2 regions of the Rhizobium oryzihabitans genome follow, and region 2 is predicted to be linked to the other one. Evidence: riboswitches for the same ligand, from Rfam matches in the RefSeq annotation. Region 2 holds a riboswitch; the other holds the start of a gene.
What was found. A riboswitch is a leader RNA that binds a small molecule or an ion and turns the genes downstream of it on or off. The one in region 2 is predicted to bind S-adenosylmethionine.

Region 1: linked by a shared signal. The riboswitch ahead of metA (homoserine O-acetyltransferase MetA) and the one ahead of G3A56_RS09325 (O-succinylhomoserine sulfhydrylase) in region 2 are both predicted to bind S-adenosylmethionine.

The regions. Positions count from the first base shown of each region.
Region 1 is NZ_CP048632.1:2,371,291-2,376,773, forward strand. It holds gene G3A56_RS12170 (polyprenyl synthetase family protein) at 1-519, opposite strand, end outside; gene mtgA (monofunctional biosynthetic peptidoglycan transglycosylase) at 691-1,401, shown strand; gene G3A56_RS12180 (aldose epimerase family protein) at 1,417-2,436, opposite strand; gene metA (homoserine O-acetyltransferase MetA) at 2,511-3,437, opposite strand; SAM riboswitch at 3,519-3,595, opposite strand; gene G3A56_RS12190 (thiamine diphosphokinase) at 3,686-4,339, shown strand; gene G3A56_RS12195 (ABC-F family ATP-binding cassette domain-containing protein) at 4,344-5,483, shown strand, end outside.
Region 2 is NZ_CP048632.1:1,758,136-1,763,618, forward strand. It holds tRNA gene G3A56_RS09315 (tRNA-Gly) at 1-17, opposite strand, end outside; partial or broken gene G3A56_RS09320 (2'-deoxycytidine 5'-triphosphate deaminase) at 74-1,169, opposite strand; SAM riboswitch at 1,243-1,321, shown strand; gene G3A56_RS09325 (O-succinylhomoserine sulfhydrylase) at 1,365-2,549, shown strand; gene apaG (Co2+/Mg2+ efflux protein ApaG) at 2,795-3,187, shown strand; gene G3A56_RS09335 (Hsp33 family molecular chaperone) at 3,403-4,392, opposite strand; gene argF (ornithine carbamoyltransferase) at 4,636-5,483, opposite strand, start outside.

The DNA of each region.
Region 1 (5,483 bases), 610 kb from region 2:
CGCAGCGAGATCGAGCGCCTGACCGCCGGCCATCCCGCCGATACCCGCTGCGCGGGCGAGTGACAGCACGAGAGCGGCCTTGCGATCTGCCGAGAGCGGATTTTCGTCCGACGCGATGATGTCGAAGGCGAGCGTCAGCAGGCTGTCGCCGGCGAGAATGGCAGTCGCCTCATCGAATTTGCGATGCACGGTCGGCTGGCCGCGACGCAGATCGTCATCGTCCATGGCTGGAAGATCGTCATGCACCAGCGAATAACAATGGAGGCATTCAAGTGCAGCGCCGACATAAAGGGCAGCATCGGCATCTCCGCCCAAAAGGGCAGCGCTTTCAATGACGAGGAAAGGCCGCAGACGTTTGCCGCCGTTCAGCACACCATGACGCATGGCGTCGAGCAGGTTTTGCGGGCGCGTAATCTCATCCGCGCGCGCCTCTGCGGACAGCAGGCGACCAAGCAGGGATTCGGTCTTTGCCGCGTTATCGCGCAGCCGTGTTTCGAAATTCGTCATCTGAGCGTCCATGTCGCGCTCTTTGGCATGCCGCGCGGGGTCAGGCAACCTTTTCGTGATTCCTGAGGTCAACTGTTTGACCGGACTCGCCTTGAAGCCGGCAATGGAATATGAAAGGCTTCGATTGGTGCGGGGCTTTGACGAATATTGAGCAGTACGCCTGAAAGCGACGCAGATTACGCCGTGCTGGCGGAAGACCGGAGCAGTCCGAAGGTGGATTTTCGCACGTTGGCAAAGCGTATCTTCTTGACCTTGCTGGCATTGCTGATCCTGCCCTATCTGCTGATCCCGGTTTATGCGCTGCCTTTCATCCGGCCGGTCTCGACGCTGATGCTTGCCGATCTGGTGACCTTGCAGGGTTATGACCGGCGCTGGGTGCCGCTTGAGGATATCTCACCGCGCCTCGTTCAATCCGTGATGATGTCCGAGGACGGGCAATTCTGTTTCCATGGCGGCGTTGACTGGAACCAGATGCAGTCCGTCGTCAGCAATGCGCTCGACGGCGCCTCCACCCGCGGTGCCAGCACTATTCCGATGCAGACAGCCAAGAACCTGTTTTTATGGAACGGCCGTTCTTTCCTGCGTAAGGGGCTGGAACTGCCGCTGGCGATTGCGGCCGATTTCGTCTGGTCGAAAAAGCGGATGATGGAAATTTATCTCAACGTTGCCGAATGGGGGCCTGGCATTTACGGCATTGAGGCGGCGGCGCAACATCATTTCAAGGTGCCGGCTGCAAAGCTCAGTTCCCGTCAGGCAGCGCTGCTCGCCGTTTCCCTGCCCAATCCCATCGACCGTGTCGCCGGCAAGCCGGGTCGTGGCCTGCAAAGACTTGCCGGCCTTATAGAACGACGCGCCCGGGCCTCCGGGGCTTATGTCGGCTGCGTGCTGGACTGACGCCAGCCCGCCACCTCAGCCCTTCTTGAAAATATAATCGGTTTCCTGACGCAGCGTTTCGCCCGGCCGAAGGATCGCGTGCGGAAAATCGGGGTGATTAACGGCGTCCGGCCATATCTGCGTTTCCAGACAAAAACCGGCAAAGGGGCCGTAGTGGCGGCCATCGAGACCCGCAACGGGAACGTTCAGCTTGAAGGCCGAATAGAATTGCACGCCGGGTTCGGTGGTGTGAACCTCAAGCGCGATATCGGAGGCGGGCGAATAGGCGCGGGCAACCTTGCGCTTGGCGCGACGCTCTGGTGAAAGGCAAAAATTGTGGTCGTAGAGAACCTGCTCGCCATTCTCCTTGCGCCGCATCGGCGTCGGGTGTCGCAGGTCGAAGACGGTGCCCTCGACGGAGCGGATTTCGCCGGTCGGTATCTGCTTGTCGTTGGTCGGCAGGTAAAAGTCGGCGGCGATGCTGATCTCATGCCCCAATGCGGTATCTGCGCCATCGAGATTGAAATAGGAGTGCTGGCAGACATTGGCGATGGTCGGCTTGTCAGTCACCGTTTCATAGACCACCGAAAGCACGCCGCCGTCGCGGATCGTATAGGTGGCGGTAACAGTGCAATTGCCGGGATAACCGGCGCGGCCATCGGGATCGATGATCTGCAGAACCGCATGGCTTTCGCCATGTTCCATCAGCATCCAGTTGCGTTTGCCCATGCCGTCGCTGCCGCCATGCAGGTGGCTGACGCCTTTTTCGTTCAGTTCCAGCTGGTATTCATGCCCGTCGATCGAGAATTTGCCATCACCGATACGGTTGGCATTCCGGCCGGGGGTGGCGCCGAAATAGGACGAATATTTGTAGTCCTCGAATGTATCGAAGCCGAGGACGAGCGGCGGCTGGTGGCCCTCAAGGCGCAGATCCTGAATGACCGCTCCCCAGGTGATAACCTTGGCCGTCAAGCCGCCCTTCGAGATGGTGACGCGCTCGACCTTTTCGCCGGTTGCCGTGAAACCGAAATTCTCCCGTGCCGCCGCGTCGCTCATGGCGTCCTTCTCCCGATATCTTTGAATTGCCGGCGGACGTTGCGTCATTTTCCGGCAATTCGCAATCCCGCAATTTACGCGGCGATTTCCCCGATGGATTCGAGATCGTAGGGCGTCGTCTGGTATATCTCGTTGATCCAGTTGCCGAAAAATAGATGGGCGTGGCTGCGCCAGCGGTTGAGCGGGGCTAGTTCCGGATCATTGTGCGGAAAATAATCATGCGGCAGCTTGATAGGCACGCCGGCATTCGCATCGCGGAAATATTCATCCGAAAGCGAGGTGGAATCATATTCGACGTGGTTGAACATGTAGAGGCGGTTGCCGGCTTTCTCATGCACCAGACACACGCCCATTTCCTCTGACTCCATCAGGATTTCGAGCTCGGGATGTTTTTCGATGTCAGTGCGGCGCACTTCCGTCCAGCGTGAGACCGGAACCTGGAAATCGTCCGAAAAGCCGTTCAGATAGATCGATGAAGGGCAGAGATTGCGGTGACGATAAACACCGAAAGCCTTTTCCTTCAGTTCGTATTTCGGCACACCGTGGAAATGGTAGATGGCGGCCATCGCGCCCCAGCAGACGTTCAGCGTCGAATGGACATTGGTTTGCGTCCAGTCGAAAATCTTTTGCATCTCGTCCCAGTAGGTCACATCTTCATAGTCCAGCATTTCGATGGGCGCGCCGGTGATGATGAAGCCGTCGAACTTGCGGTGGCGCACTTCCTCCCAGGTCTCGTAGAAGGACAGAAGGTGCTCTTCCGGCGTATTCTTGGCGCGGTGGCCGCCGATGCGTATCAGAGAAAACTCCACCTGCAGCGGCGAAGCACCGACGAGGCGCGCCATCTGCACTTCCGTCTTGATCTTGTTCGGCATGAGATTGAGAAGCCCGATTTGGAGCGGGCGGATATCCTGCCGGATGGCCGCCGTTTCAGTCATGACCCGCACACCCTCATGAACGAGGGTGTCGAAGGCGGGAAGCGTATCGGGAATCTTGATCGGCATGTCGAACTCTCTTTTCGGATGACGTAAAGAACGTTGCGAAAACAAAAAAACCGGCAGCGAAATCGCAGCCGGTCCCAGGAAATTGCCTTTTCCTCGACCCTTTAGCGACTTCTTTAAAGTGGCTGCAAGCCGGTCGGCAAATCACCACTGAGGCGTTTCATAATCCCGAAGCCGACGAAAATCAATATCGGCTGATTTCGTCGGGTTTCTGCCTTTCCATTTTTGCCTGAGGTGCGATAAGGCAGGGCATGGATAGAGAACGCTTCACCATTCTGCTTGGCGGCGATGTGACGGTTACCGACCGCCTGAAGCTGGCGGTTGCGAACAGCCGTGTGATCGCGGCCGATGGCGGCATGCGCCATGCTGCACCGCTTGATCTTACACCAGAGCTCTGGGTGGGAGATTTCGATTCCGCCAGCGCGGAGCTGATCAGCTCCTGGCCCGATGTGGAGCGCCAACCTTACCCGGCCGCAAAGGCCGTGACCGATGGCGAGATCGCAGTCTCGGAGGCTCTTGCCCGCGGCGCGGGTTCGCTGGTGCTCGTTGGTGCACTGGGTGGGGCGAGAAGCGACCATGCGCTTCAGCATCTTCTTTACGCGGTGGCGCTTGCTGAGCGTGGTCTCGACGTTACGCTGACCTCCGGCGAAGAGGAGGCTCGCCCGCTTCTTGCCGGTTCCCTGGATATCGATCTGCCACCCGCTTCGCTGTTTTCCGTTGCCGGGCTCACCGCTCTTACGGGGCTTGATATCGGCAATGTGCGTTATCCGCTCAAGGATTTCTCGCTTGCTTTCGGCTCCTCCCGCACTATTTCCAATGTCGCGAATGGCGGGCTCGTGCATTTCTCGCTGAAAAGCGGCAAAGCCATCGTGCTCGCCCGCCCTTATGATCTGACCGGAGCCTGACGCCTTGGCACCCCCAATTTTGAAACTCGATGACATCAAGCTGACTTTCGGCGTGACCCCGCTGCTCGATGGCGCCAATCTTCAGGTGGAGCCGGGCGATCGCATCTGCCTTGTCGGGCGCAACGGTTCCGGCAAGTCGACCCTGATGAAGATCGCCGCAGGTCTGGTCGAAGCGCAGTCGGGCGAGGTTTTCCGCCACCCCTCCGCCACCATCCGTTATCTGGAACAAGCGCCGGATTTTGCAGGTTACGACACCGTGCAGGCCTATGCCGAGGCGGGGCTCGGGCCGGGAGACGATGCCTATCGTGTCACTTATCTTCTCGAGCATCTCGGGCTGACGGGACAGGAACATCCGGAAAGCCTTTCCGGCGGCGAAGCGCGGCGCGCGGCCCTTGCCCGCGTCATGGCGCCCGAGCCCGATATTCTGATGCTGGACGAGCCGACCAACCATCTGGACCTGCCCACCATCGAATGGCTTGAAGGCGAATTGCAGCAGACGCGCAGCGCGTTGGTGCTGATTTCGCACGATAGGCGTTTTCTGGAGAAGGTCTCCACCTCGACCGTGTGGCTCGATCGCGGCCAGTCGCGCCGTCTCAATCGCGGCTTTGCGCATTTCGAGGAATGGCGTGACAAGGTGCTGGAAGAGGAAGAACTGGAGCAGCACAAGCTCGGCAAGGCCATCGAGCGCGAAGAACACTGGATGCGTTATGGCGTGACTGCCAGACGCAAGCGCAACATGCGCCGCGTGGGCGAGCTTCAGGCCATGCGCGCGGAATATCGCGGTCACAAGGGACCGCAGGGCGCGGTGCAGGCGACGGCCGCTGACGTGCGGGAATCCGGCAAGCTGGTCATCGAGGCCGAGGCCATCACCAAGTCTTATGGCGAGCGCGTGATAATCGCACCGTTTTCGCTGCGGGTGCATCGTGGCGATTGCATCGGTCTCGTCGGCCCGAATGGTGCGGGCAAGACCACGCTTCTGAAGATGCTGACCGGACAGCTTGAGCCGGACAGCGGCACGGTGAAGCTCGGCACCAATCTCGAGATAGCGACGCTCGACCAGAAGCGCGAAGATCTCAATCCGAACGATACGCTTGCCCATTACCTCACCGACGGGCGAGGCGATAATCTGCTGGTCAACGGCGAA
Region 2 (5,483 bases):
CATTGAGCTACACCCGCGCCGCAGACAAGACATCGGATAGTTCCATCCGGGTGTCAAGCACCCGGAGGGGTCATTATTCCGCGCGGAAATGCTTGGAGAGTTTCAGGCCCTGAGCCTGGTAGTTTGAGCCGAGGCCGCTACCATAGAGGCCCTCCGGTTTTTGCAGCATATGCTCGTAAACCAGGCGGCCGACGATCTGGCCGTGTTCCAGTATGAAGGGCACTTCGTGGCTGCGCACCTCGAGAACGGCGCGGCTGCCCGTGCCGCCGGCCTGCGCGTGGCCGAAGCCGGGATCGAAGAAGCCGGCATAGTGGACGCGGAACTCGCCCACCAAGGGGTCAAAGGGTGTCATTTCTGCCGCATAAAGCGGGGCACATGCACGGCCTCGCGTGAGACGAGAATATAGAATTCATCGGGATCGAGGATCAGTTCCGCGCGGCCGCGCGCATGCAGCGGCTCCCAGAAATCGAGAACGTCGTGCTGGGCCTTCTTGTCGACATCGACCACGGCGGTATGATGCTTGCCGCGATATCCGATCAGGCCGTTCTCGCCAAAACCCATGAGGTCGATGGAAAGCGCGATGCCGCCGCCGGTCACGTTCGGGGTGTCGCTCGCGACCAGCATTTCCGTCTCGTGCAGTTTCAGCAGCTCGCTTTCGTTGAGCAGCGAGTGACCAACGCGGAAGCGGATCTGCGACAGGCGCGATCCGCGACGCACGACCACGGGAAGGTGCGCGGGCTGATTTCCAGATAGAGCGGGCCCGAATATCCCGCCGGTATCTTGTCAAATTCCTGCGCGTTGTCGGTCATGACGCGGGTGAAGATATCAAGACGTCCGGTCGAGCTTTTGGGATTGGCCGAGGCCGACATGTCCGCCGGCAGCTCCAGGCTTTCCATCAGGGGAACGATGTAAACGCAGCCAGTCTCCAGCACCGCCCCCTGGGTGAGATCGACCTCGTGCAGGCTGAAGCGGTTGAGCTTGTCGATGACGCGGGTTCCGGGGCCCGGCATGAAACTGGCGCGCACGCGATAGGCCTTCGAGCCGAGCCGCAGATCAAGGCTGGCGGGCTGCACCTGGTCAGCATCGAGATCGGCTTCGCTTTTCAGCTTGCCGCCCGCAAACAGCGCCCTGATTGCGCCATCCGCCAAAATGCCCGTCGTTCTGATCATGGTCATCATTCCTTTTTACGGCGACAAAACCAAAAGGAAAGCATTGACGCAAGCCGGTAACGGCAGTATGGCAAGCTTATCCCGTGGTGATTTGGCCGGTCGGCTTGCAGCCACGTTAAACAAGTGGCTAAAAAGACCGGGTGCTAGGAACCGGTCTGCTTTTGCGGCCGGTTTTTTTGTTTTGAAGGTGATCACATGAGCAATAAATGGCGCCCGGCAACCCAGCTCGTTCACGGCGGTACGCTACGCTCACCCTATGGTGAAACGTCGGAAGCGATCTATCTGACCCAGGGTTTCGTCTACGAAAACTCCGAGGCCGCCGAAGCGCGCTTCAAGGGTGAAACGGATGGATTTATCTACGCCCGCTATGCAAGCCCGACCAATGACATGTTCGAAAAGCGCATGTGCCTGCTGGAAGGTGCGGAAGACGCCCGGGCGCTCGCCTCCGGCATGGCCGCCGTCACCGCCGCCATCATGTGCCAGCTGCGCGCCGGCGATCATATCGTTGCTGCCCGTGCCCTCTTCGGCTCCTGCCGCTGGGTGGTCGAAACGCTTGCGCCGAAATACGGCATCGAATGCACGCTGATCGACGGACGCGATCTCGGCAATTGGGAAAAGGCGATCCAGCCGAACACCAAGCTGTTCTTCCTTGAAAGCCCGACAAATCCGACGCTTGAAATCATCGACATTGCCGGCGTGGCGAAGCTTGCCAACCAGATCGGCGCGAAAGTGGTGGTGGACAATGTGTTTGCAACGCCGCTCTTCCAGAAGCCGCTCGAACTCGGCGCCCACATCGTTGTTTATTCGGCAACGAAGCATATTGACGGTCAGGGCCGTTGCCTTGGCGGCGTGATCCTTTCCGACAAGAAGTGGATCGAGGAAGAGCTGCAGGATTACTTCCGCCATACCGGCCCGGCCATGTCGCCGTTCAATGCCTGGACGCTGCTGAAGGGCATCGAGACCCTGCCGCTGCGCGTCAAGCAGCAGACGGCCAATGCCGGCAAAATCGCCGATTTCCTCGCCGATAGCGGCAAGGTTGCCAAGGTCATCTATCCCGGCCGCGCCGATCACCCGCAGGCCGACATCATCGCGCGGCAGATGTCCGGCGGCTCGACGCTCGTGGCTTTCGAACTGAAGGGTGGCAAGGATGCGGCATTCGCGCTGCAGAACGCGCTGGAAATCGTGAAGATCTCCAACAATCTCGGCGATGCCAAGAGCCTCATTACGCACCCCGGCACCACGACGCACAAGAACCTGACCGATGAGGCGCGCGCCGAACTCGGCATTTCCGGCGGCACCTTGCGTCTTTCCTGCGGCATTGAGGATACGGACGATCTGCTGGAGGATCTGGCGAAGGGTCTGGCAGCCGTTTCGGCTTAAAAATTCAGTCTGCACATCGCCATGGCCCGTCTTCAATGTCCGGCCATGGCGTCCGAAAGGCTCCCGCCGCAAGGGTGAAGCCCGGCATCAGGCAACCAATATTTACCTTTACCGTTATCCCTAACGGTAGAAAACAGCGCAACAGAAGATGCCGCCTGCCCGTCAAGTCGTTCATTTTCTTGACGATAGCCAGAACCTATAGTGTAGGATATCGGCGGCAGGCATAATATCGAGGTGTGGCGCGTATGTATCGTGCTCTGACAAGGGATATCGAGGTTACGGTCGATCCGTATTATCTCGAGGAACAATCCGACCCGGATGACGACCGTTACGTCTGGGGCTATAAAGTCGTGATCTCGAACAACTCAGATATTCCGGTAACACTCGTCAACCGCTACTGGCACATCACCGATCAGAACGGACAGGTGGATGAAGTCTACGGCCCCGGCGTCGTCGGCGAGCAGCCGCATCTGAACCCCGGCGACAGCTACGAATATTCGTCAGGATGTCCGCTGGATACGCCGTCCGGCCTGATGTTTGGCCATTATGAAATGGAAACGGACAAAGGCGAGGTGTTCAATGTCACCATACCCGCCTTCTCACTGGATTCACCCGGCCTGATGCGGGTCTTGAACTGATGAAATCGCAGGAACGCGAGAGCCGCGCGTTAAAAGCGCAGCTGAGAGTGTCGTCGGCAAGGTAAAAAATCTCTCTTCCGTCATGCCGGACTAGATCCGGCATCCAGCCACGGCGCGTCTGCGCCGTGAAAGAGTCTTATGCGATCAAAGACTTGATCGCGCTGGATCCCGGCTCAAGGCCGGGATGACGGTGTGCGAAGGTACGGCCCTCCTCGTCAGACGTTTTCAAACTCGCTGACATCATAGCGATAGGTCGTGGAGCAGAACTCGCAGGTCACGGCAATTGCGCCGTCTTCTTCGCTTGCCTTGATCTCCTCGGCGGTGAAACCGGAGAGCACGCCCTTGATCTTTTCGCGCGAGCAGCTGCAGCGGTCAAAAATCGCCTGCGGATCGTAGATGCGCACGCCACTTTCGTGGAAAAGCCTGTAGAGCAGACGCTCCACCGGCACCTGCGGATCGGTCAGCTCGTCGGTATCCACCGTGTTCAACAGCGTGACCGCCTCGGTCCAGGCATCATCCTCAGCCACGTCGTAATTGCCCTCATCACCGTCGCCTCCGTGAAGATCACGCATGCGAAGACGCTCAGGCGCCTGCGGCAGAAATTGCGCAATCACGCCGCCGGCACGCCAGCCGTGGCGCGGCTTTCCTTCGCCGTCACGGTCGAAGAATTCGGCGACGCCAAGGCGCACGCGGGTGGGAAGCTGTTCCGATTGACGGAAATAAACCCCAGCGATTTCTTCCAGCGACGAGCCGTCCAGCGGCACGATGCCCTGATAGGGCTGCATTCCCGCGCCCTGATCGATGGTGAAGGCCAGAATGCCGGTGCCCAGTAACTGTTCCGGAGAGGTCGCTCCCGCCGCAATCGCCTCCGCCAGCCGCTCCTCATCGAAACGGGCATAGGCACGCATGCTTTCAGGGGCGGTGAAATCCGCCACCAGAAGGTCAACCGGGCCGTCACCCTTGGTCTGAACGGTGAGCTTGCCGGAAAATTTAAGCGAGGTGCCGATCAGCGCCGTCAGAACGGTGGCTTCCGCGAGAAGGCGGGCGACCACCGCAGGATAGTCGTGCCTTTCGAGAATGGCATTCAACAGCGGCCCAACCTGCACGGCGCGGCCGCGCACATCCAGACCTTCGACCTGAAAGGGCACGACCTTGTCGTCGCCAGCCAAATCGAGATCGTCCAGTTCAACTGTTACATCTGCCATATCATAACTCCTTGGCGCAGCCGTTGCGCCGCAACCGTCCAAAAGTCCGGCTTTCTGAATGTGCTTTTTCCGCTTGTCGCACAGAGATTCGGGAAGCGAAACCGCCTCCGGGAAAAATCGTGCAAATCGTGATTGTGGCCCGCCAGCAAAACCGACGAGCCTTTTCGAAGTCCCACAGATGGTAATGTGCCGAGCCAAGTTCAAGCACCCTTCCTCACCGTTTGGCAGGAAGGGCAAGAGCCGTCAGATGACGCCCATGCACCAGGCAATGATGGACTTCTGCGCATGCAGGCGGTTTTCCGCCTCATCGAAGACGACCGACTGCGGCCCGTCGATCACGCCATCAGTCACTTCCTCGCCACGATGTGCCGGCAGGCAATGCATGAACAGCGCGTCTTTATCAGCCTTCGCCATCAGGGCTTCATTGACCTGATAGGGCTGGAAAATATTGTGGCCGCGCGCCTTGTGCTCCTGGTTCATTGACACCCAGGTATCGGTAACGACGCAATCCGCTCCCGCCACTGCCTTATCGGCATCGTGGTACAGCGCGATCTCGCCGCCATTGTTGCGCGCCCAGTTCAGGAACTTGTCATGCGGTTCGGACCCCATCGGCACCGCCATCGCCATGCGATAGCCAAAACGGGCGGAGCCCTCCACGAAGGAATGCAGCACATTGTTGCCGTCGCCCGTCCAGGCAATGGTCTTGCCCTTGACCGGGCCGCGATGTTCCTCGAACGTCAATATATCCGCCATGATCTGGCAGGGATGGGTGTCGTCCGTCAGACCATTGATGACCGGCACGGTGGCGTGTTCGGCAAGCTCGAGCAGGCGCGAATGATCTGTCGTGCGGATCATGATGGCGTCGACATAACGCGACAGCACCTTGGCCGTATCGCCAATCGTTTCGGCGCGGCCGAGCTGCATTTCCGTGCCCGACAGGAAAAGGGTCTCGCCGCCGAGCTGGCGCATGCCGACATCGAAGGAGACGCGGGTGCGGGTGGACGGCTTTTCGAAGATCATCGCCAGCATCTTGCCGGCGAGCGGCTTTGCCGCCGTGCCGGTTTTGGTGGCAATCTTGCGCGTGCGCGCAT